Regions from separate parts of the Sporosarcina sp. P25 genome, predicted to be linked through region 2. Evidence: riboswitches for the same ligand, from Rfam matches in the RefSeq annotation. Region 2 holds a riboswitch; each other region holds the start of a gene.
What was found. Region 2 has a riboswitch for thiamine pyrophosphate ahead of CSV70_RS01200 (ABC transporter ATP-binding protein). Riboswitches for the same ligand answer to the same signal wherever they lie in the genome.

Region 1 (4,664 bases), on a different contig from region 2:
GTCAATGACTGTGGCGGTAACGCTTCGAGCAGACAATGCAAGCAGGGTGAGCCTTCTTTTACACCAATAGGAAACGTCAGCCCGTAGCTCCCGACGCAAGCACCCATGAAGAAAGGGATGCCCAGTTGTAATGCGGCGTCATTTGCCAGTAATCGAGTTTCGATATTATCTGTGCCGTCGAGAATGAATTGATGGCCTTCGAATAATTCGAGGATGTTTTCTGGCGTCACATCCGCCACAATCCCACGCACTTTCACATCGCTGTTGATAGCGCGCAATCGGCTTTCCGCTGCAATTGCTTTTGGCAATTGATCGATGACATCCTGTTCCGTGTATAATTGCTGTCTATGGAGATTGGTCCATTCCAAAATATCGCGATCGACAATCGTCAGTTCACCGACACCTGCCCGGACTAGCATCTCCGCTCCAGAAGAACCGAGTGCACCCGCTCCTAAGACGAAAACTTTTGCTTCACGAATACGCTGTTGCCCAACCAGTCCGATCGGTGTAAACAGCTCTTGCCGAGAATATTTACCAATCAATTTGTCACAAGTCCTTCAGTGGGACTGCTAGCTACACCATAGTCACGTACTGGCATACGTCCTGCCTTATAACCGAGACGTCCCGCTTCAATCGCCATCTTCATTGCGGCTGCCATCATGACAGGATTTGCCGCTTCTGACACTGCTGTATTTAACAAGACACCGTCTGCTCCGAGCTCCATCGCGAATGCTGCGTCTTTTGGTGAGCCAACGCCTGCATCGATGATCACGGGGACATTGGACTGCTCAATGATGAATGACAGATTCAGCGGGTTCAGAATGCCTCTGCCTGAACCGATTGGCGCAGCGCCCGGCATGATGGCATGAACGCCTAATTCGCATAGTCTTTTTGCGAGTACTACATCGTCTGACGTATAAGGCAATACAATAAAGCCTTCCTCTAATAGCGTTTCAGAAGCACGTAATGTTTCTACAGGGTCTGGCAGCAATGAACGGCTGCACCCAATGATTTCAACCTTTACCATGTCACAAAGTCCGGATGCTTTTGCGAGACGCGCGATATGTACGGCTTCTTCTGCTGTGCTTGCACCTGCAGTATTTGGAAGCAATGTATAGCGAGTTAAATCCAATTGCTCTAGAAAATTAGGCTGCGATGCTTCAAAAATATCCATGCGCCGTACCGCGAATGTGAGGATGTCTGCTTCTGATTCTGCGACTGCCTGCTTTTGTATATCAAATGAAGGGTATTTCCCTGTACCTAATAATAAACGTGAAGAGAATTCTTTATCTGCAATTTTTAACATCTTCATCCGCCTCCTACAAAATGAATGATTTCAATTTGGTCTCGATCCATAATCGGTGCATCGTAGTACTCTTTTTGCAAAATTTCTTTGTTTTTCTCCACAATCAAAATACGATCACCAAGTCCTAAATGCTCAAGTAACTGCTGAATCGTCCTTACTTCCGGAACGACTGAATACGACTTTCCGTTCAAGTCAATCATTTTCTCCATTAAACGCCTCTCCTTTTCTATAACTCTGTAAAACGTTTAGTGACCGCATAGGGGATAATACAGCCGCGCCTGCTACGTTGTTTCGCTGCAAATCAGGCAAATGATGTGGCTGAATTCCGCCGATTGCATATACGGGAATCGAACTATACTTCGCAATAGAAAACAATTCGTCGGTACCGCGTGCTGGTAGGCCGGGTTTTGATTTTGTTTCGAAAACATGCCCGTATAAGAGCCAATCTGCTCCTTCTGTCGTAGCTTTTTTTGCCTCTTCTATTGAATGAATCGAGCAGCCGAATGTTAGCTCGGGAAACTTCCGACGTGCATCCCGTACACTCATGCCATAGCCCGGCAACTGCACGTTCGAAAGGTTTAGCTTGCTGGCTACGTAAGGTCTGGCATGTATAATGAGCTTTTCAAGTGGGAATCCACTATTCGCAAGACGTGAAATCACATCTATCAGTTGTTCATCTGTCTTGGACTTTTCACGCAAGATCATAGCATCCAGAAACGGTATTGTCTGTTGCAAGTGAAGTGTTAGTTCATCAAGCGAAAGACGGTCATCGGTCACGCCAAGTAATTTCATTCATGCCCCTCCAATAGAAAAAACCACTTCCCGAATCGGAAAGTGGTGGATGTGTCGACAGAAATACATACGGAACGACTCGCCACTTCCCTCCGCAGGTGCTAACCTGTTCAGGTAATAAGGGTTTCAGAGCCACACTCTTTTCTCAGTCCTTGTAAAGGATTCCCCTAATGGTCAAAATATTTCATTTTCAGAACTAGCGTATCATGTGTGTGAGAGAATGAAAAGAGTTTCTTCATAAAAATTAGAAGATGATTGCGTCAAACTATTTTATTCATTTACCTCAATTCACTTGTATTAATTATCCTACGTATAAGATTATTTTGTGAAAATGACCTGGACGTCCATCAACTTTTGTCAAACAATACTTTTTCTTCTCGTCAAAGTGCTTTATACTGAATAGGTAGTACACATTTATGAATAGAGGAGAATCGTACGGATGAAATTAACCTATTCTGGTAAAACGAAAGACGTCTACCGCTTGGAAGATGGCCACGTGCTATTGAAATTCAAGGATGATGTAACAGGGGAAGATGGTGTATTTGATCCAGGTGCCAACACAGTAGGCCTGACGATTGAAGGTGCCGGGAAGTCTGGACTTCGCATGACGAAATACTTTTTCGAGAAATTGGAGGAGCAAAACGTACCGACACATTACATCGATGCCGATCTGGATGAAGTGACGATGACGGTGAAGCCTGCTACGGTCTTTGGTAAAGGATTAGAAGTGATTTGTCGATACCGTGCGGTCGGAAGTTTCTTGCGCAGATTCGGTGCATACGCTGAAGAAGGACAAGTACTGGATGCTTACGTGGAAGTGACGCTGAAAGACGATGAACGTCAAGATCCACCTATTTCGGAAGATGCTTTGGCACAACTTCACATTTTAACGCATGAAGAATATGCGACACTTAAAGAATTAACAAAGCAAATTTCTGAAGTAGTACGAAAAGAGATGGCGGAAAAAGGTTTAGAACTATATGATATCAAATTGGAATTCGGTCGCGATCCTGAGCGCAACATCATGTTGATCGATGAAATTTCAGGAGGCAATATGCGCGTTTATCGAGGCGATACATATATTGAACCAATGGAATTAGAAAAGATATTATTCTCATAAAATTTGACCGGAAACGAAAAATGTTTCCGGTTTTTTATATTTCCTATACTAGCAACCAGTGTGTGTGGCGATACATAGTTTGCTTTATCACCAGTGTGCGGTAGTGAATTCTAGCTAATGAAAGGGCCTTTTCTATCAGCGAAACTTTAATCTGTCTGCGGCTTTCATTTATTTGTTGGAAGGGGGATGCGGTTGCGCTCTATGTTTGTCGTTAAGCGCTCAATGTGTCTGTGTAAACGCTCTATGTCGGGCGTAAAGCGCTCAAAGTCCAGCGGTAAACGCTCAATGTCACAGGGTAACCGCTCTATCCAGTCCGCAATCCGCTCTTAAAATGATAGATACATGTTAGAATTTTGAGAAATGGGGTACACTACACACTATGAGTTCATTATCCAATCAGTAATGAACAATGAATTACATAACTTATACAAGGAGGAATTTAATGATGTGGAAATTACCAAGTATTGCATTGAGCTCAGCGTTATTGATGGCAGCTTGCGGGGGCGCTACGGATGAAGGAAATGAAAAAGAAAAAGAACCGGTGAACGGCACGGGTGATCCAGTTGTAGAAGAGGAGACAGTGGAGCCTGAAGTGATGGCACCGGTTATAAATGTGGATGGAGAAGAAATTGGTTCTGTAACGCTAACGCAAGGGCCATCTGGAGTAGCAATGGATATCGATGTATCCGGCCTTGAGCCAGGAGAACACGGTATGCACTTCCATGAAACGGGCGTCTGTACTGCACCGGACTTTAAAGAGTCTGCTGGCGGTCATTTCAACCCAACAGATAAAAAGCATGGATTAGAGAATCCAGAAGGACACCACGCAGGAGATTTGGAGAATCTTGTGGCGGATGAAGAAGGTAACGCAAAAGTTACTGTGACGACAGATGCAGTTACGCTTGAGTCTGGAAAAGAAAATTCGTTAATGGATGAAGATGGAAGTGCATTGATTATCCATGAAGGCGCAGATGATAACATTACCGATCCAGCAGGCAATTCAGGAACACCATTTGCTTGTGCAGAGATTACATCTGAGAATATGAAGTAAGAGGTAAGGCAGGATGTCCCGAGGTGTGGGGCATCCTTTTTTCGCGTGGACGAAGTCTTAATCGAAATATATAAGAACTGGATAATCTGTATTTACAAGGGGTTTCGATCCTAATGATAAAATGGAAGAATGCATATCACCATCCTTCTTTCTAACGGTCTCTTCATTCCCACAGACGAAAAAAAGAACGCCCTCCCGGAAAGGGGCGTCCTGTTGATTATCGAACGATCGCGATAATCCCTTCTTCATCATCCAGCTTTAGCTGAATGCCTGCTGCCATCGGATCTTGATCGAGATACTGCTCAATCCAAAGGCGAAGCGCTTCGACGAGACGGGAAGTGTCCAAGTGATGCATTTTGCCGTTAAGCTCTGCATCTGCTGAAAACCCAGTGTCG
Region 2 (4,664 bases):
CTTTCAACGGTAACGGAGCCAACTGTTAGGCCTCTATTACCTATAGTCCAGTTACTAGCGTCTGAGGCCGCTTCCGTAAACGCGTCTCCATGTAATGTGAGTTCAATAGTCGGATTCTTGTCCCCGACTTTCAACTTCGTGTTGGATTTGAAAACTGCATTGCGTTTATAAAAAATGTGAATCTTATCCTGTTCGTTCACTATAGTATCGATTAGTGAAGTAGATGATCCTTCATTTACTTCCACCACCCACTGATCAGTGCCATGTAAGCTTCCATTTTGAATGTCATTAATCGACACAAAATTCTTTTTCAGTTCATCTATCTCAAAAGGAATATCTTGTTCCTGTAACAACTGTTCAACAACTTGTACAACCGTACTGTCTTCTTCGAATGTGACTTCAGTTTCTGAAAGAATAGAGCCATCTAATCCATCGATTTTCACGTGGGCTGTAGGCTGCTCTGCTTTTAAAGCAATTCGATTCCAAACTGAACTTCCCGCATTTATGTCTGCTAGCGCAAGTAATACTTGCTCAGTCGCCATTAAGTTGGTTTTCTTATCAGTCACTTTCCACTTATATGAGCCATCTTCTAACTGGAAACCTTTTATTGCATCTACTACTGTCTGATTTCCAATATGCCATTTCTCTGCTAGTACGTTTTCATTTACTGCAGCTAGACCCCAAATCGCTGTCGCTGTTGAATTGGCATTATCGCCCATTCCAAATTTACCTGGCGAATTAAATCCACCCGTCTGTAAGTCTAGTTGTCTAGCTCGTAGTAAGTCCTTCGTTCTTTCAATAGCTGCATCCGCCGCTTCTTCCCCTTGATAATTAGACAATGCGATCATGCCCATACCTGTCATATCTGGGTCTGAAACCGTACCGCTGAATGAATATCCGCCATCTTCATTTTGCTTATCGAGTAAAAATTGTAGTGCTTTTTGTTTCGTATCTTTATTCCACTCGCCTAAATTGGCTCCTAGACGTTCGCCTGTATCCATCGCAAGCAATGCCCACATATGTTTATTAATGCCACCAAATGCGCCTGTATCTTTGTTTTGTTGCGATGCTAATTCTACATAAAGATTACGCTTCGTTTCCCATGCATCGGCTGGATCTTCGTTCATTGCGAGTAACCCGAAGATATAGCGAATATGTTCTGTACCATAATGTATAGGTTCCAAATGACTTGGCTCTTTTTTTTGCCATTCTGGTAATACCCACTCGCCATCATTCAGATCTTCACCTGCTGCGTAAAGCCCGACTAATGTTTGCCACGAATCCAGTTTCATCTCTTTGTTTTTATAAAACTGAACGGTTTTAGCTAATAAGTCTTCCACATCTGTCTGCTCGGCAACCGTTCCTTTTGTATTCTCTACACCTGTATCAACTGCTTGTACCACCGGAGTTACAAACGACAATACCAACATCAAACTTAGCAACACAGATAATACCTTACTTACTCGACTACCTTTCTTCAACGACTCCTACCCCCTATTTTTTTCAATAAAAAAATCCCGCCTCCGGAAAGAGACAAGGATGGATGGATGCGTGTTTAGACGTACCTAATACAACACCACATACACACCTTTTTCCGGAAGGTTGTAAGCATGGTATTATGGTAAGTCTCCTGACTTTTGGATACAAACGCAACTTCAACCTTCCCAGTACGAATACCAGTGGTTGTCTGAAGTCACTTTCCAATTACAGTGGCCGGACCGTTCAGGATTTTCACCTGATTCCTTTTTAAGTCTTGCAAACTAGCAAGACACCAAAATACGCTATAAACTCCTCTTTATCATAAGGAGTCGACATAACAATTGCAATAGCGTAATATTTGACGGTTCATGTATTATACAGGCTTCTATCCTATACCGATTTCTCTCAACGCTATCTTGACTATCTTTTCAGACTATGTAACGATAAGAGATGGATAAACACTAGGGGTGCTTTTGCTGAGAGAGGCGTTCGCCTTAACCCTTGAACCTGCTCTAGATAATGCTAGCGGAGGGAAGTGGACATATGACGGATTTTATCCGTACTATGCAACCGCTTCGCATAGAGAAGTGGTTTTTTTGTGTGAATTTTTTTAAGAAATGAGAAGTGGTAAGAATATGATGAATAAAGTTTTAGAGTTTACTAATGTCTCTTTTCATTATCAAGCAACGAAAGCTTCGAAACCAACTGTTATTTTCGATCAAGTTGACTGGCACGTGAAGGAAGGCGAATTCGTTAGCATCATTGGACCAAGCGGCTATGGCAAAAGCACGTTATTTCGACTCATCACTGGCCTAGAGAACCCTGACAGTGGACAGATTTTATTGGACGGAGTAGTGACAACGAAGCGGTTAGGCAAGGTTGGGTATATGCCGCAGCAAGACTTACTCATGCCGTGGCGGACGATTCTTGAAAATGTTCAATTACCTGTAGAGCTTCAAAAACGTAAACCTTCTTCCGATGAAATCATCCAGTTACTTGCTGACTTCGGACTGGCAGGAGAAGAAAACGCCTATCCTGGAAACTTATCAGGCGGGATGCGACAACGTGTTTCTTTTTTGCGCACAATCCTGACCGGCTCAAATATTTTATTATTGGACGAGCCATTTAGTGCACTAGATGCGATCACGCGGCTGACGATGCAAGAGTGGCTAATCGATCAATGGCAGAAGCTCGATAAAACGATCGTCTTCATCACACATGATATTGACGAAGCCTTATTCCTATCTGATCGCATCTTTGTACTTGCTGAAAAACCGGTACAGGCGATTCGCGAAGTCGTCGTACCTCTCAGCCGACCACGCACTATGCGAGACTTGGCACGACCGGAACTGATGGAACTGAAAGAGCAACTGATCAGCGAGCTTCGTTCGGAGGCGCGGCTATGAAGAAGATGACTTCGTATAGTTGGTCTATACTTCTCGTCGCGATGCTACTTGGCGTATGGGAAATCGCAGCGCGACTTTACGACAAAAGTTTCCTCTTTCCGTCCCCTTCAGCGATTCTGATTAGATTATGGGAGCTGAAAACGGAGCTGTTTATCCATCACTTACCTCCGACTGCTTTAACTATTTTGATCGGCTTATCGATTTCGATCATCATCGGATCCACACTAGCGATTGCGATGTATAGTAAGAAACCAATTGAGCAAGCATTTTACCCTATTTTGATCGCGTCGCAAACGATTCCTGTCATTGCGCTTGCACCGATTTTTGTCTTGTGGTTCGGCTACAGCATTTGGAGTAAAGTCGCAGTCACCGTCTTGATCACTTTTTTCCCGATCACCGTCAGCGTATTCGACGGCTTACGCTCGTCAGATAAGAACTTACGTGAGTTAATGTTGACAATGGGCGCATCCGCCAAAGATATCTTCTATAAGCTAGACCTACCTTCCGCTTTGCCATCTTTCTTCTCTGGACTCAAAGTGGCGGTCACACTTAGCGTAATCGGTGCGGCCATTGGAGAATGGTTAGGCGCGCAGGCAGGACTTGGGTATTTCAGCAGAAGAATGATGACGCAATTTGATAGTGCTGCTGTATTCGCACCGATCGTCTTGCTTTCGGCAGTAGGCATTATCTTCTTTTTACTCGTTGTCGTAATAGAAAAATACTTTTTACAATGGAGGAATCATCAATGAAAAAACGTCTGTTCCTTAGCATCACGTGTCTTCTTCTACTTCTAGTGGGATGTACAAATGATACAACCCCTGCCAATCAAGAAGAGACACCGAACAATGAAAAGAAAAAAGTCAGCATTATGCTCGACTGGTATCCGAATGCCGTACATAGCTATATATATGTTGCGCAAGAAAAAGGATTTTTTAATGAAGAAAACGTGGAAGTGGACATTCAATTCCCTGCCAATCCGACCGACCCAATGAACTTGACCGCAGCTGGTAAAGTGACACTTGGATTGTATTACCAACCGGACGTCATTTTAGCGCAAGCAAATGAAAATATTCCGGTTAAAGCGATTGCCTCCATCGTACGTGAGCCGCTTAATTACACAGTCATGTTGGAAGAAAGCTCGATTCAATCACCTAAAGATCTCGAAGGCAAAACAGTTGGCTATCCTGGAATTCCACTGAACGAATCTCTGATTAAAACGATGGTAACGAATGACGGTGGCGATTATGACAAAGTGAATATGATCGATGTTGGATTTGAATTGGAATCTTCACTCGTTTCGAAACGCGTCGATGCCGTAACAGGAACATTTATTAACCACGAAGTGCCTGTTATGGACTCGAAAGGATTCAAAACGCGCTACTTTAATCCAGTAGACTATGGCGTGCCGAATTATAGTGAAATCGTGTTGTTGACGAGTGATGATACATGGGATAAAGAACAAGACGCCATCCAGGCTTTCTGGCGAGCAGCTCAAAAAGGCTATGAATTTATGGTAGAACAGCCCGAAGAAGCACTCGACCTCTTGCTGAACAACCAAGATCAAGCAAACTTCCCGCTAGACAAAGCAATCGAAACGGAAAGTTTACAAGTGTTATTACCTAAGATGGATACAGATGGTGAAGCATTTGGCACGCTGGATGAAACGTCTTGGAAAGAAGTACGGGACTGGCTACATGAAATGGAAATGATCAAGACGAAACCTGAAGTGGATGAGATGATCTTAGATATCAATACGGGAGAAATGTTCTCTAAATTAAC
Region 3 (4,664 bases), on a different contig from region 2:
AAACTCCGTTATGGCTCCAATGGTAGGACCCATGGTCAAACCCATTAAAATGAAAAGCATAATAGCGAAATGATACCACCGCATCCGATCTTTGACTTGTTGTTGTATGAACAAGAACAACAAAATCTCGACAAATCCGGATGCTGCAAACATCGCGGTAGTGAGTACAGGTTGAAATCCATGTTCCAAAAAAGGTTGAAGCAACTCATAATTTTTCACTTGCATATTCGTAAATGCAATAAAAAAACCTAAAATAACGATCCAAAATAAAATAAGTACATTAACCATCGCAATCGTTTGTAAGTTTGTGGTGACAAGTAGGATACATAAAATGGTGTAAACGATTACCAACGGCAGCATAGGCGTTTCTGGCAGAAAAGTTGACACCATCCAAAATAATGTCTCACCCATTGTAAATGCGGCCATAATAATTAAAAAGAAAGCCGTTACATACCGGAATATGGCTGTAGCGACTTTCCCGATGTTCGTCTCCAACCACTTTGTTAACGGTTGTTGATTTGATTTTTTATGGATGTAAAGTACGAGAAAAAGCCAAGGAAAGATTGCAATAGTTGCAACTAGAATAGATATCCATCCATCCCTTCCCGCCCCTTTCACCAATGACGGGATAATAGTCACATGATTTTTCAAACCAATTATTGTCATCGACAGGAAAATAACATGCAAGACACTTATAGAACCGGTTTTTTTCATACGAAAACCCTCTAACGTTTTTATATCATTTAGCTTTGACAATAATAGATAAAATTATACTTACTAGACGATAGAATAGAGGGGATGGATAATACTATTTTCTCAACTGCATTAATTACATGTGGTATAACGCCAATAATTATCTCCCAGCACACCTGACAAATACGCTAATCCTTCACTTTCAGTACGATGGACGGAACGCCAGTCCTCTCCGTCAAGCGCTAAATAAATTTCATGATGAGGTGCATCATTATGATAGCCAACCAGGTCAATGTTCCCTTCCTGATCCACATGAGCTTTCACTTCATAATGAATTGGCGGTGAAGTGGTTAATGGATTGCCTACGTCATGATTGATTGTAAAATGAACTTCTGTCGATTTCCCTTCCAACCGATCAATGTCTATACCATCTACAGACGCATGGTCATGACGCTTATACCGTTTCATCGTATTCAAGCCGATTGACGGTCCCGTGGCTTTCGTAAATTGCAATGTACTGTCTCCCCCGATAAACTCTCCTTCTATATCCACACGGGTACGGAAGCTTTTCCCTTCTGGATTAAAGTCCCGATCATCTCCTGTAAAGTATGGTATCGGTGAAAAGAGATTCGGATTCTTTATAATATCTTCCTTTAAAAATGTCGTATAACGGAACTTCCACTGTTCCACTTCTTTTGTCTTTTTCCTGTCAGCTACCGGTTTTAGTAATTGATTCCGCTGCTTTACCCGTACAGAAAAAGTGTAGATTTCTTCTGTCGGTTTATTCTCAAGATTTCGAGGCATAATCACTTCATACACTTTTGATGCGATCGATTTACTGACATTCATTTTCTGATTGCTGTCAATCAATGGACGCGTTGCCGCGACACTATATACTACCGACTCAGAAAGACTTGTCTCACGATCAATAAAACGATTATCAGTAATTGTCTCGATGTATTGTCCGTTGCGGTAAATATCAAACTTCTCTACGTCCTTAATCCACTCCCATGACAGTGCAATTTGTGATGGGGCGACAATCGTTGTAATGACTAAGCGTTGTAAAGGATGTTCATCTTCCTGTACTTCTGTTAGGGCGGACGTCTGGATAACAATCACATCTTGAACCCGTCCTTCCTCTACTCGTTCCACTGTATATTGAAAAGGATGTGACGGGTCTAATTCACCATCCGTAAACTTTGGAGCCGTTCCTTCATATACTTGCCTGTCATTTTTATAAACACGATAATAACCACCTGTGTCACTCCATGTGAATGATATATCATCCAATGAATGAACCATCTGTTGAATTTCAAATAATTTCTCCATTTGCGATCTGCTCCCTTTTATCTATTTCATCTGAAACAGTTATACGCCTTCAGATAATTATGTAACATTCAGCATATCGTTATACCTCTTTGTCTATTCGGAATCGCTCATTTCCAAATACTTAGACCTTCTAATCCCAGTATTATTTCAACCTTTTTCATGTATATGATATAATTAGCCTGTCTGATACATAGCCACCACTAGGGGCGCCTTCTTTTCGGCTGAGATGCGATTACGCAAACCCTTTGAACCTGATCTAGCACATACTAGCGGAGGGAAGTGGGTAGTTTTCATACCCAATTGCCCATCTATGCATGGGTTTTTTGTATATATACCTTTAAAGGGAGGAAAAGAAACATGCAGCTTATTCAAGAACTTCGTCAAAGGCAACCGCTCGTTCATTGCATTACAAATTTTGTAGTCGCGAATTTCCAAGCAAATGGTTTACTTGCAATAGGCGCTTCTCCCGTTATGGCGGATGCAGTAGAAGAAGCAGAAGATATCGCTAGAATTGCCTCTTGCAGCATTTTAAATATTGGCACATTGAAGCAACAAACAGTAGATGCAATGATTTTGGCAGGAAACAGTGCCCGCGCAGTAGGAAAACCCGTCGTACTAGACCCTGTGGGTGCAGGCGCCACAGCTTTTCGTAAAGCTAGCGTCCTGAAAGTACTGAACGAAGTAGACGTCACACTGATCCGTTGTAATGCAGGGGAACTTGCTGCAATTGCAGATGTTCCATGGGCCGCCAAGGGTGTTGACGCAGGTGAAGGTTCTGCCGACATCAAAAGTATAGCGACAATGACTGCTCGCAAGTATAACTGTCTGGTTGCAGTATCAGGCGAAGTGGATATTGTCACGGATGGTGATTCCACATTATCCATTACAGGCGGTCACCCCATGATGACTACCATTACAGGTACGGGGTGTTTACTTAGTTCTATCACGGGTGCTTTTCTCTCTGTAGGAATGGAGCATCCCTTGGAAGCCGTAGCAGATGCACTTTCATTTTATAAACGGGCTGGTGAACAGACAGCAAAAATTTCACGTGGTCCTGGCGACTTTGCTGTGAACTTCATAAATACATTACATACATTGGATAGAGAATCGAAAACATTTTCAACCTAATAGACAGGAGGTTTTTCAATTGACAGTACAAGTAGCATTGACCATTGCCGGTTCGGATAGCGGAGGTGGCGCAGGAATTCAAGCCGACTTAAAAACGTTCCAGGAACTAGGTGTATTTGGCACTTCTGCTATAACCGCGGTGACTGCTCAGAACACACACGGTGTTCACGGTGTTTATCCAATACAAACAGAAGGAGTAATAGCACAAATACGTGCAGTACTTGATGATTTTGATGTAAAAGCATGTAAAACCGGGATGCTGTTTTCTGCAGAAATTATTACTGAAGTAGCTACGCTATTAAAAGAATACCCTTCGTTTCCATTAGTCATTGACCCTGTCATGATTGCAAAGGGAGGACAAACTTTATTGCAACAACAGGCGATTCAAGCATTAAAAGAGCATTTGTTGCCACTGGCTACCATTGTGACTCCGAATATTCCTGAAGCGGAAGTACTGACCGGAATGAAAATACGAACAGATGAAGACATTCAGCAAGCCGCAGCTGCTTTTATCCAAATGGGAGCGAAAGCCGTCGTTATGAAAGGCGGCCACCGTAATGATGTGTTGGACGCAAAGGATTATTACGCGGACGAAGAAGGTCAGTCATTCACTGTAACTACACCTTGGATCCAAACTAAAGACACACATGGAACCGGATGCACATTTGCAGCGGCGTTGACAAGTTTTCTAGCTAAAGGCTATTCCTTGACGGATGCAGTTGCCGAAGCGAAGCAATTCATACAAGCCGCGATTGAAAATGGCTTGAAGATCGGTTCAGGCCATGGACCGACAAATCATTGGGCATATGGTGATCTAAAAAAGGAGATACACTGATGTCAAATATAGGATTGAAGAAAGCATTAGGTTTATATTTTGTAATGGGCACACCAAACTCAGGGAATCAAGATCCATTAGCAATAGTGGAAGCAGCTCTTCGCGGGGGTGTCACATGTTTTCAGTTGCGTGAAAAAGGATTACATGCCCTCGAAGGCGAAGCTTTGCTCGGGTTTGCCAGAAAGTGTCAGGCGCTATGCAGATTGTATCGCGTTCCTTTCATCATCAATGACGATGTGGATCTTGCATTGGCAATTAATGCGGACGGGGTTCATGTAGGACAAGATGATGAACGGGCAGACAGCGTGCGTCAGCGAATTGGTCCGGATAAATGGCTTGGGGTTTCGACTCACAATGCACAAGAAGTACAAATTGCACAATCCATTGGCGCGGATTATGTAGGACTGGGTCCGATCTATCCGACGTCAACCAAACTTGATGCTTCGGCAGTTGTCGGTACCACTTTAGTAGAAGAAATTCATACTACTTTCCCTGATATGCCGATAGTCGCTATAGGCGGAATTACGCTGGCTACAACCAGCTCTATTATCCAAGCCGGAGCAGATGGTGTAGCCGTTGTTTCTGCGATCGCATCGGCTAAAGATCCACTGTATGCAGCAAGTGATTTAGCAAGAACAATATACTCCTTGTTGGAATGAATGGGGTTCGTATGAATACA

Region 1: it holds a riboswitch for thiamine pyrophosphate, as region 2 does, so the genes downstream of both, CSV70_RS07060 (thiamine phosphate synthase) here and CSV70_RS01200 (ABC transporter ATP-binding protein) in region 2, are expected to answer to the same signal.
Region 3: it holds a riboswitch for thiamine pyrophosphate, as region 2 does, so the genes downstream of both, thiM (hydroxyethylthiazole kinase) here and CSV70_RS01200 (ABC transporter ATP-binding protein) in region 2, are expected to answer to the same signal.

The regions. Positions count from the first base shown of each region.
Region 1 is NZ_PDYV01000006.1:17,292-21,955, forward strand. Features, by position in the region: gene CSV70_RS07045 (ThiF family adenylyltransferase) at 1-542, opposite strand, end outside; gene CSV70_RS07050 (thiazole synthase) at 539-1,312, opposite strand; gene thiS (sulfur carrier protein ThiS) at 1,309-1,515, opposite strand; gene CSV70_RS07060 (thiamine phosphate synthase) at 1,499-2,098, opposite strand; TPP riboswitch at 2,169-2,277, opposite strand; gene CSV70_RS07065 (phosphoribosylaminoimidazolesuccinocarboxamide synthase) at 2,538-3,218, shown strand; gene CSV70_RS07070 (superoxide dismutase family protein) at 3,661-4,269, shown strand; gene CSV70_RS07075 (DUF2653 family protein) at 4,487-4,664, opposite strand, start outside.
Region 2 is NZ_PDYV01000001.1:251,771-256,434, reverse strand. Features, by position in the region: gene CSV70_RS01205 (DUF4430 domain-containing protein) at 1-1,481, opposite strand, end outside; cobalamin riboswitch at 1,604-1,791, opposite strand; TPP riboswitch at 1,933-2,030, shown strand; gene CSV70_RS01200 (ABC transporter ATP-binding protein) at 2,118-2,885, shown strand; gene CSV70_RS01195 (ABC transporter permease) at 2,882-3,634, shown strand; gene CSV70_RS01190 (ABC transporter substrate-binding protein) at 3,631-4,664, shown strand, end outside.
Region 3 is NZ_PDYV01000002.1:234,864-239,527, reverse strand. Features, by position in the region: gene CSV70_RS02925 (endospore germination permease) at 1-714, opposite strand, end outside; gene CSV70_RS02920 (DUF3238 domain-containing protein) at 826-2,022, opposite strand; TPP riboswitch at 2,215-2,317, shown strand; gene thiM (hydroxyethylthiazole kinase) at 2,380-3,150, shown strand; gene thiD (bifunctional hydroxymethylpyrimidine kinase/phosphomethylpyrimidine kinase) at 3,170-3,985, shown strand; gene thiE (thiamine phosphate synthase) at 3,985-4,644, shown strand; gene thiW (energy coupling factor transporter S component ThiW) at 4,656-4,664, shown strand, end outside.